2 regions of the uncultured Sulfitobacter sp. genome follow, and region 1 is predicted to be linked to the other one. Evidence: riboswitches for the same ligand, from Rfam matches in the RefSeq annotation. Region 1 holds a riboswitch; the other holds the start of a gene.
The links. A riboswitch is a leader RNA that binds a small molecule or an ion and turns the genes downstream of it on or off. The one in region 1 is predicted to bind cobalamin.
Positions count from the first base shown of each region.

Region 2: another riboswitch for cobalamin. It lies ahead of AADJ11_RS02205 (DUF1636 domain-containing protein); the one in region 1 lies ahead of nrdH (glutaredoxin-like protein NrdH).

Region 1 is NZ_CAXHZD010000003.1:214,015-219,119, forward strand. Features, by position in the region: gene AADJ11_RS11640 (NAD-dependent succinate-semialdehyde dehydrogenase) at 1-546, shown strand, start outside; gene AADJ11_RS11645 (SDR family oxidoreductase) at 608-1,204, shown strand; gene AADJ11_RS11650 (sodium:proton antiporter) at 1,349-3,163, shown strand; cobalamin riboswitch at 3,281-3,473, shown strand; gene nrdH (glutaredoxin-like protein NrdH) at 3,576-3,797, shown strand; gene nrdI (class Ib ribonucleoside-diphosphate reductase assembly flavoprotein NrdI) at 3,804-4,220, shown strand; gene nrdE (class 1b ribonucleoside-diphosphate reductase subunit alpha) at 4,202-5,105, shown strand, end outside.
Region 2 is NZ_CAXHZD010000001.1:465,972-471,076, reverse strand. Features, by position in the region: gene cobN (cobaltochelatase subunit CobN) at 1-589, opposite strand, end outside; gene cobW (cobalamin biosynthesis protein CobW) at 596-1,654, opposite strand; gene AADJ11_RS02205 (DUF1636 domain-containing protein) at 1,656-2,066, opposite strand; cobalamin riboswitch at 2,160-2,368, opposite strand; gene cobO (cob(I)yrinic acid a,c-diamide adenosyltransferase) at 2,406-3,017, shown strand; gene pcaF (3-oxoadipyl-CoA thiolase) at 3,242-4,447, shown strand; gene paaA (1,2-phenylacetyl-CoA epoxidase subunit PaaA) at 4,478-5,105, shown strand, end outside.

The DNA of each region.
Region 1 (5,105 bases):
TATGACGCTTTCGTCGAGGCGTTCGCCAAGCAAATGGGCGAGATCACGATGGGCGACCCGACGGACAAGGCCAGCCAACTTGGCCCGCTGTCCAGCCAGGATCAATTTGATACCGTCAATGATCAGGTCAAAAAAAGCGTCGCTAAAGGGGCCAAGGTTCTGTGCGGCGGCGAAGCGCCGGATCGCAAAGGGGCGTATTATCCCGCGACCGTGCTGGCAGATGTCACACCCGGCATGCCTGCTTATGACGATGAAATCTTTGGCCCCGTGGCCGCCGTCATCCGCGCCAAGGATGATGCCGACGCCATGCGCATCGCGAACGACAGCCGCTACGGTCTTGGCGGGGGCATCTTCTCGCGCGACGAAGAGCGCGCGTTGAAACTGGTCCGCGATCATTTTGACACCGGCATGGTGCGCATCAATTCATTTGGCGCAGCTGATCCGAATATGCCTTTCGGCGGGGTCAAGGATTCCGGCTATGGGCGCGAGCATGGCGGCTTTGGCATGAAGGAATTCGTGAACGTCAAAGCGATCTTTCTGCCCTGATCAAACAGGCCGCACACCACAATCAAACACAGTAACACGTTGAAGGAGTACAAAAATGAGCATGAATATTCTAGTCGCAGGTGCCACAGGCAAAACCGGGTCGCATGTGGTGAAAAATCTTATTGATCAAGGGCATGAGGCAACCGCACTGGTGCGCGAAAGCTCTGACACCAGTGATCTGCCTAAGGGCACGCATTTGCGCCACGGCGACCTGACCGATTTGTCGGATGACGTTTGCCAAGGCATGGATGTCGTCGTGTTTGCCGCCGGTTCAGGCGGCGACACGGATGCCGGAATGACCGATAAGGTTGACCGCGACGGCGCGCAGCGTCTGACCGATCTGGCCGCAGCGGCGGGCGTGAAACGCTTTGTCATGCTCAGCTCGGTCGGGGCGGATCAGGAAAACCCGTCAGGCGATCTGGCCCACTACATCAAGGCCAAGCACGCCGCTGATGAGCACCTGAAAGCATCCGGCTTAACTTATGCCATTCTGCGCCCCGTTGCCCTGACAGATGACCCGCGCAGCGATAACGTGATCTTGGGCGACGACGTGGACACATCAGCCGAGGCGTCGCGCCGGGATGTTGCCGATGTTCTGGCCGATGCCGCAATCAGCGGGCAATACGACGGGATGGCGCTGAATATGCAATCGGCCTGATCTGCTGATTGAACCATCCCCCACTTTACGAACGCGCGGGCACCCAACGGTGTCCGCGTTTTTGTGTTTGCCCCTAGACCTGTGACAACCGGAATATTTATTGCCTCGCGCCCGTCACATGCTATTTCAAACCACCAACAATAGATGGATCACATTGTGGCAACAGAAACGCTTGGCGCGCTGAACCCCGTAACGGCAATCGCATTGGTCGGTGCCATAGGCGTTGGATCGCAATGGATCGCATGGCGTCTGCGCATGCCTGCAATCGTACTGATGCTGGTCGCCGGTATTCTGATCGGGCCGGTGTTTGGCATCTTTGATCCCGCCCGCGATATCGGGCCGTTGATGGCCCCCATGATCTCCATCGCCGTGGCGATCATCCTGTTCGAGGGCGGTCTGTCGTTGAACTTTCACACGCTGCAAGACGCGGTTGGCGGGGTCAGGCGGTTGGTCTATATCGGCGCGCCTTTGGGGTGGCTAATGGCCGCGCTGTCGCTGCATTATGTGGCGGGGCTTAGCTGGTCCAGCTCGGCCGTGTTTGGTGGCATCATGATCGTCACCGGCCCCACCGTGATCGCGCCGCTTCTGCGCACCGCGCGGCTGTCGCGCCGCCCCGCGACCCTGCTGCAATGGGAAGCCATCATTAACGATCCGATCGGGGCCTTGGCCGCTGTCTTGGCGTTCGAGGTCGTGCTGGCGCTGAACACGGCCACCACGGCGTCCGAGGCGATGATCGAACTGCTGCTCGGGGCTGCCGTGGCAACCGCTGCCGGCGTGGCGGCTGGCGTCGGCCTGTCGCGCGGGTTCAAACGCGGCTGGGTGCCGGAATATATGAAAGTACCCGTGCTTTTCGCCTTGTTGCTGGGGGTGTTCGCCGCATCTGACGCCGTGCTGCATGAAAGCGGGCTGCTGGCCGTGACGATCATGGGGATCGTGATCGCGAACTCAAAACTGCCCAGCTACGAAGAGCTGCGCCGCTTCAAGGAACACGCGACCGTGCTGTTGGTGTCGGGCGTGTTTATCCTGCTTGCTGCGGGTCTGGATGTGGACGCGCTTGGCAATCTTGATTGGCGCGCGGCGGCGTTTGTGGCCGTGGTCGTGCTGGTCGCGCGCCCGCTGACGGTGTTTATCTCGCTTATCGGCTCTGGCATTCCGTTTCGCGAAAAGCTGCTGGTCGCCTTGACCGGACCACGCGGTGTGGTTCTGGTCGCCGTGGCGGGCCTTTTCGGGGAACGCTTGCTCAGCCTTGGCTTTGAAGACGCCGCCTTGATTGCACCGCTGGCATTCGCCCTTGTGGCGGTGACGGTCGTGGTCAACGGATTTACCCTCGCGCCTTTTGCGCGGCTGTTGGGGCTGGCGGGTGCCGATGTGCCGGGCGTCGTGATCATCGGCGGGGCGGATTGGACAACCGCGCTGGCCGAGGTGCTGCGCAAGGCCGAAGTGCCCGTTTTGATGACCGATCCGAACTTCATCCGCCTGCGCAAAGCACGCGCTGCGGGCATCGATACATTCTCGGGTGATATCCTGTCAGAGGCCGCAGAACAGCGGGTCGAGCTGGTCAGCTATGCCACCCTGATCGCGGCCACGGATAACGACGCCTATAACACGCTGGTGACCACGGACCTTGCCCCGGAATTCGGGCGTGAAAACGTGTTTCAGGTGATGCGCGAACGTGCCGACAGCAGCCGCCACCAATTGCCCCGCACCTTGGGGGGGCGCCCCCTCGGCCTAGAGGCCACCCACGCCGAGCTTGAGAAATTGATGGCTGCCGGATGGACCTTCCGCATCACAAAACTATCCGAGGAATTTACGCTCGACGATTGGCGCAACGAGACGCCGGACGGAAAATTACTTGCCCGGATTACGGCGAACGGCACCATTCGCTTTATCCGCAAGAACGAGGACTTCAAAGGCGCACCGGGCCTGCGCATCATCGCCTTGCGCCCACCTGAGGAGTGATGCATATCGGCGGGGGCTTGGCATTGCTCAAGGGTAAATCCCCGCCGCTGCGGTCTGATCACAGAAAAATTTACCCGATCCCAATAACAGCATATTGACACCAAACGGCATTACACCCCAATATGTAGTTGCTTTGGTTCCTGCGGCGCGAGTCGCAGGCTAAGAGGGAAACCGGTGTGATACCGGTGCTGCCCCCGCAACTGTAAGCGGCAAGTGTTGGCCTATGACCCACTGATGCACCCGCATCGGGAAGGAGGCCCCCACATCCGAGCCGTGAGCCAGGAGACCTGCCTTGGCACGATACGAACCACCGCGAGCGGAGGGCTTGAGGACGTGTTGAAGGTTGTGGCCGTGTTGGCCTATGCCCCGCGCGCCCCCGTCCCTTTGCACCACAACAGATAGGGATATGGGCATGACCATCACAGTTTATTCGAAACCCGCTTGCGTGCAATGCACCGCCACCACCCGTGCGCTGGATATGCGCGGTTTGGAATACCGTGTGATCGACCTGACACAAGATGCCGAAGCCATGCAAAGCGTGACCGAAATGGGCTACCGTCAGGTGCCTGTCGTGGTCGCGGGTGATGCGCATTGGGCGGGTTTCCGGCCCGACATGATTGGTCAGTTGGCCTGACCGGCAATGGGCGGGCTGGTCTATTATTCGTCGGCAACGGGCAATACCGCGCGGCTGGTTGCAGCGCTTGGGATTGATGCCATGCGCATTCCCATTCGCCCGTCTGATCCGATGCCAGCCCCTGCCCGCCCCTTTGTGCTGGTCTGCCCAACATTCGCCGATGGCGCAGGGCGCGGCGCGGTGCCCAAACAGGTGATCCGCTTTTTGAATGAACCGACACGCCGCGCGCTGCTGCGCGGTGTGATCGGTGCGGGAAACCGTAACTTTGGCGCGACCTTTGCGCTGTCGGGCGACGTGATCGCCAAGAAATGCAACGTGCCCGTGCTCACAAGGTTTGAGCTGGCAGGCACGGACCTAGACATCGCCCGCATTCGCGACGGGCTGGACAAATTTTGGAGAACAGAATGCTTGATGACGGTATGACCGCTGGGCTGGACTATCACGCGCTGAACGCGATGCTGAACCTATATGACGAGGCGGGGCACATCCGTTTTGACGCCGACCGCAAGGCCGCGCGCGAATACTTTTTGCAGCATGTGAACCAGAACACCGTGTTCTTCCACTCGCTTGAGGAAAAGCTCGGGTATCTCGTCGACGAAGGCTATTACGAGGCCGCGGTGCTGAAGGCCTATCCAGCCGAATTCCTGCGCGAGATTTGGGACACGGCATTCAAGCAAAAATTCCGGTTTCCAACCTTTCTGGGCGCGTTCAAATATTACACCTCCTACACGCTGAAAACCCGTGACGGGAAACGGTTCCTGGAACGCTACGAGGACCGCGTTGTGATGACTGCGCTGACGCTGGCGCAGGGCGATCAGACCCAAGCGATGGCGTTCATGCATGAAATTCTGTCGGGCCGTTTCCAACCCGCCACACCGACATTTCTGAACGCGGGCAAGCAAAGCCGGGGCGAGCTGATCTCGTGTTTCCTGCTGCGTCTTGAGGACAACATGGAAAGCATCGGGCGCGGCATCAACTCTGCCCTGCAGCTTAGTAAACGCGGCGGTGGCGTGGCCTTGATGCTGACCAACGTGCGCGAACATGGAGCCCCGATCAAGGGGATCGAAAACCAGTCCTCAGGCGTGATCCCGGTGATGAAACTGCTTGAGGATTCATTCTCCTACGCCAACCAGCTTGGTGCACGCCAAGGTGCAGGTGCTGTGTATCTGAATGCGCATCATCCTGATATCTTTCAGTTTTTGGACACCAAGCGTGAAAACGCGGACGAGAAAATTCGCATCAAGACGCTCAGCCTTGGCGTGGTTATCCCCGACATCACCTTTGAATTGGCCAAGAAAAACGAGGACA
Region 2 (5,105 bases), on a different contig from region 1:
CCATTGCCACCACCGGGCAGGCCGCCCCGGTTTCAGGCGTCCATGCGCCAACGGAGGGCAACCCTTTGGCCCCCTGCACCGGTCCGGCATATAACCCCGCCGCCAGCGCCAGTTGCGCCAGTGCAGCCTGCGCCGCAACCACCCCGCCCGTCGTGCACAGATGCGATAACCTGCGCAGGGTCGAGACGGGCAATGTCGACATATCATCAAGACGGCTATCGGCGCGGCCATCGGCAGGCAAAACCGCCAAAGCAATCCCGCGTGATTGGGCCAGCGCGCGGATTTGTTGCAGCCCATAGGGCCAATAGGGCACGCCGCCAATTAATCGGATCAAGATGCCGCGCGCACCGGACAATGTGTTTTCCACATAGGTATCGACGGACAGCGGGTGTTTTAATGCGGCGATATTCGCCAATCGCAAAGACGGCAGACGCCCCTCGGCCCCGCCGCCCCGATGCCATGCTTCGGCAAAGGCCCCCAGATCGGAATCAGATAGCGAAAGCACCACCAGATCTGCGGCGTCCTGCCCCAGATCTGTTGGTGTGTCGGTCTCCTCCAACCCATGGCTTTCCCGAAATATGACATGCATATCTGGTTACTCGGCAGCCTGGCTTTGCACAGCGCCCAAGGCGGCGCGGATCACATCGGGGGCGATATCATCATGCTCGGCAATCACAACCAAACGCCCTTGGCGCGCCTCATCTGCGCCCCATGGTCGGTCATATTGATGCCGCACACGCGCACCAACTGCTTGCACCAAAAGGCGCATGGGCTTGCCTGTCACAGCGGCGTATCCCTTGATCCGCAGTATGTTGTGATCGCGCGCCAGCCCTTCGATGGCGGCGACCAAGGCGGCAGGGTCAGTCTGTTCAGGAATATCCACGACAATTGATTCAAAATCGTCATGTTCGTGATCATCATGGCCGTCGTGATGGCTGGGTCGGGCGTCCATGTCATCTTCGGCGGCGGCCTCAAGCCCCAGAATGATCCGCGGATCAACCACACCTTCGGCCACCTCGATAATGGGCAAGGGGCGCGGCGTTTCTGCGTTGATCAATGCTTTGGCTTTGGCAACGCCCTCGGGACCAGCCAGATCAGGCTTGGTCAGCAAAATGATATCGGCGCAGGAAATCTGATCTTCGAATACTTCGGACAATGGCGTTTCATGATCAATGCTTTCATCCGCCAGACGCTGCGCATCGACCGCTGCGACATTGGGCGCGAAACGACCTGCTGCGACGGCTTCGGCATCGGCCAGCGCGATGACGCCGTCCACAGTGATCTTCGACCGGATATCAGGCCAATCAAACGCTTTCAAAAGCGGCTTGGGCAGCGCCAGACCAGAGGTTTCGATCAAGATGTGATCGGGGCGCGGGTTCAGCGCCATCAATGCCTCGATCGTGGGAATGAAATCATCGGCAACGGTGCAGCAAATGCAGCCATTCGCCAGTTCCAGAATGTTTTCCTCGGGGCAATCGGGGATGGCGCAGCTTTTCAGGATATCACCATCAACACCCACATCGCCAAATTCGTTGACGATAATGGCCAGACGTTTGCCGCCGGGGTTTTGCATCAGGTTGCGGATCAGTGTCGTTTTACCAGACCCCAGAAAGCCGGTGATCACGGTTACAGGCAATTTTGCGAAATCAGTCATCTCAGGACTCCAGCGGTTGAGAAAGAGGGGGAATGCGGGCAACGCAATTGCGTTTGAAGTGTTCAGGGCGTTCGCGCCAAGGGATCAAACCATCGCGGGTCGCATGATAGCGCGCGGCCCCGTCCAGGATCATCTCGGGGTGGTCGCCCTCGTCTACATTGGCGAAAACATAGGTCCATTTGTCACTGTCCCCGCGCAGTGCAACGGTGCACCCGTGGTCGCAGTTTTGCAGACATTCAACCGGGGCCACCTGCACCCCATCGGGCAGATCAAGTGCGACAATCCGGTCATAGAGCGCTTGACCCGGCCGCCGGTCATCTTCGGGCGTTTCTTGGCCACGACGACATTTCACGCAAACCAAAAGCTGTGTTGGTTGCCCGCCGCCGGTGGCGTTTTGTTCAGTATCTTTCATGGTCCTCGGTCCCATCTGGTAAATGGAACGCGGGTCTGATGACGAGGCGAACCGACACACGGAACAAACCCCGACACCGGAACACCCCGTCCGGTCTTGGCATCTCTTGCTGGCAGGTCTCCCGGCTCACGGTTGTCGGGCGTTGGCCCACGGTGGATCTGCCTTCCCAGCCTTCGGCCAGTGGCGTTGATCCTCCTCAAATCCGTTCACGGTCGCGGGGGCGGCTGTATTTACCGATATAAAACCGGATACACATTCCCTTTTCACCTGTTTACACAGGAACCAGCATAAGGGCAGATGGTCCTAATCCACGAGACTTGTCAAGAACGAGGAACCCCAATGACCGAGGACATCAACGCCCGCCATACCGAAAAGATGCGCAAGATTAAGGCTGCGCGCGATAAGATGATGCAGACCAAGACCGACGAAAAGGGTTTGATCATCGTGCATACCGGTGCAGGCAAGGGGAAATCATCCTCGGGCTTTGGTATGATCATGCGCTGCATTGCCCATGGTATGCCCTGCGCTGTGGTGCAGTTCATCAAAGGCAATTGGGTCACCGGAGAGCGCAAGTTCCTGACCGAACGTTTTGCCGATGAATGCCGGTTCTTCGTGTCCGGCGAAGGGTTCACTTGGGAAACCCAAGACCGCGAACGCGATATCGCCGCCGCGCAAAACGGTTGGAAGATGGCCAAGGAACAGATCCTGGACCCCGAAATTCAGTTCGTTCTGCTGGACGAGATCAACATCGCCCTGCGCTATGATTACCTGGACATCGACGAGGTGGTGGATTTCCTGCTGCACCAGAAACCGGCGATGACCCATGTTTGCCTGACCGGCCGCAACGCCAAGCCAGAGCTGATCGAAGCCGCCGATCTGGTCACCGAGATGACCTTGGTCAAGCATCCGTTCCGCGATGGTATCAAAGCGCAAAACGGCGTGGAGATGTAAGCCGCAGCACTAAGCTGCTGCGTTTATCCTGTCTTCTTTCATATAGTTACGTCGCTTACGGCGACCCTGAACGCGTGGTCTCGCCCCTTCGACTCCACGCGTTTAATGCTGTTTAGCGACGTCTTAATCATGTTACATATTGTAAAATTATTCTTCATTTAAGTAACATTTAAGTTGCGGCGAATCGCGACTATCCCTAGGCTCATTAATCAAGGGAGACTTTCATGGACGCTTTCATTTGTGACGCACAGCGCACACCCATTGGCCGTTTTGGCGGGGCTTTGTCATCGGTTCGGGCCGATGATCTGGCTGCTGTGCCAATCGCTGCGCTGATGGCGCGCCACCCTGACCTGGATTGGTCAAAGGTGGACGATGTGATCTTTGGCTGTGCCAACCAAGCGGGCGAAGATAACCGTAACGTGGCGCGTATGGCCGCATTGCTAGCTGGCCTGCCGGTGGATGTGCCGGGTGCCACAATCAACCGTTTGTGCGCCTCGGGCATGGATGCCGTCGGTGCCGCCGCCCGCGCGATCAAGGCAGGCGATATGGATCTGGCGATTGCTGGCGGCGTTGAAAGCATGACGCGCGCGCCGTTTGTCATGCCCAAGGCCGAAACCGCGTTTTCGCGCAACAATGCCGTCTATGACACCACCATCGGCTGGCGGTTCGTGAACCCCAAGATGAAGGCGCAATATGGCGTCGAATCGATGCCTGAAACCGGCGATAACGTGGCCACCGACTATGACGTCAGCCGCGCCGATCAAGACGCATTTGCCAAACGCAGCCAAGACCGTTGGGATGCTGCAGACAAGGCTGGCATTTTCGCGGATGAAATCGCGCCAGTCACAATCCCGCAACGCAAGGGCGATCCGATTGTATTTGACCGCGACGAACACCCACGGCCCGGCACGTCGATGGAAGCGCTGACCAAACTGCGCCCGATCAACGGCCCCGACCTGACGGTCACCGCCGGCAATGCCTCTGGCGTAAACGACGGTGCCGCCGCGATGCTGATGGCGTCCGAGGCCGCTGCCAACCAGCACGGCCTGACCCCGATTGCCCGCGTCGTGGGTATTTCAGCCGCCGGTGTTGAACCGCGCGTCATGGGTATTGGCCCGGTCCCTGCCAGCCAAAAGGTTCTGGCCCGCGCCGGTCTGACCATCGACCAGATGGATGTGATCGAACTGAACGAGGCCTTCGCCAGCCAAGGCATCGCCACCCTGCGCGCCCTTGGGGTTGCCGACGACGCGCCGCATGTGAATGCCAATGGCGGTGCGATTGCCATCGGTCACCCACTGGGCATGTCCGGCGCACGGTTGGTTATGACCGCCGCGCTGCAATTGAAACGCACAGGCGGCCGCTATGCCTTGTGCACCATGTGCGTTGGTGTCGGCCAAGGGGTCGCCATCATTTTGGAACGCGCAAGCTAACTGTTAATCCCACCTGAAAGGATCTGAACGATGTATGCACAGATGATCAAATCCACCGGCGAAGGCGTCAAATCCCTCGACGAAATGGATCCGCAAGAACGCGCCTTTCAGGAACGGATTAACGCAGGCGGCAAAATTGAACCGAAAGACTGGATGCCGGACGGGTATCGCAAGAACCTGATCCGGCAGATCGGCCAACATGCCCATTCTGAAATCGTCGGCCAACTGCCCGAGGGTAACTGGATCACCCGCGCGCCCACGCTGGAACGCAAGGCGATCCTGCTGGCGAAGGTACAGGATGAAGCAGGCCACGGTTTGTATCTTTATTGTGCCGCCGAGACCCTTGGCGTCACCCGCGACCAACTGACCCGCGACTTGTTGTCGGGCAAGATGAAATACTCCTCGATCTTCAATTATCCGACCCTAACATGGGCAGATATGGGCGCTGTGGGCTGGTTGGTTGATGGTGCCGCGATCATGAATCAGGTGCCATTGCAGCGTACATCCTACGGCCCCTATGCCCGCGCGATGGTCCGCATCTGTAAAGAGGAATCTTTCCACCAGCGCCAAGGCTACGACATCATGATGAAAATGGCGAATGGCACAAAAGCGCAGAAAAAGATGGCGCAGGACGCGTTGAATCGTTTCTGGGGCCCCG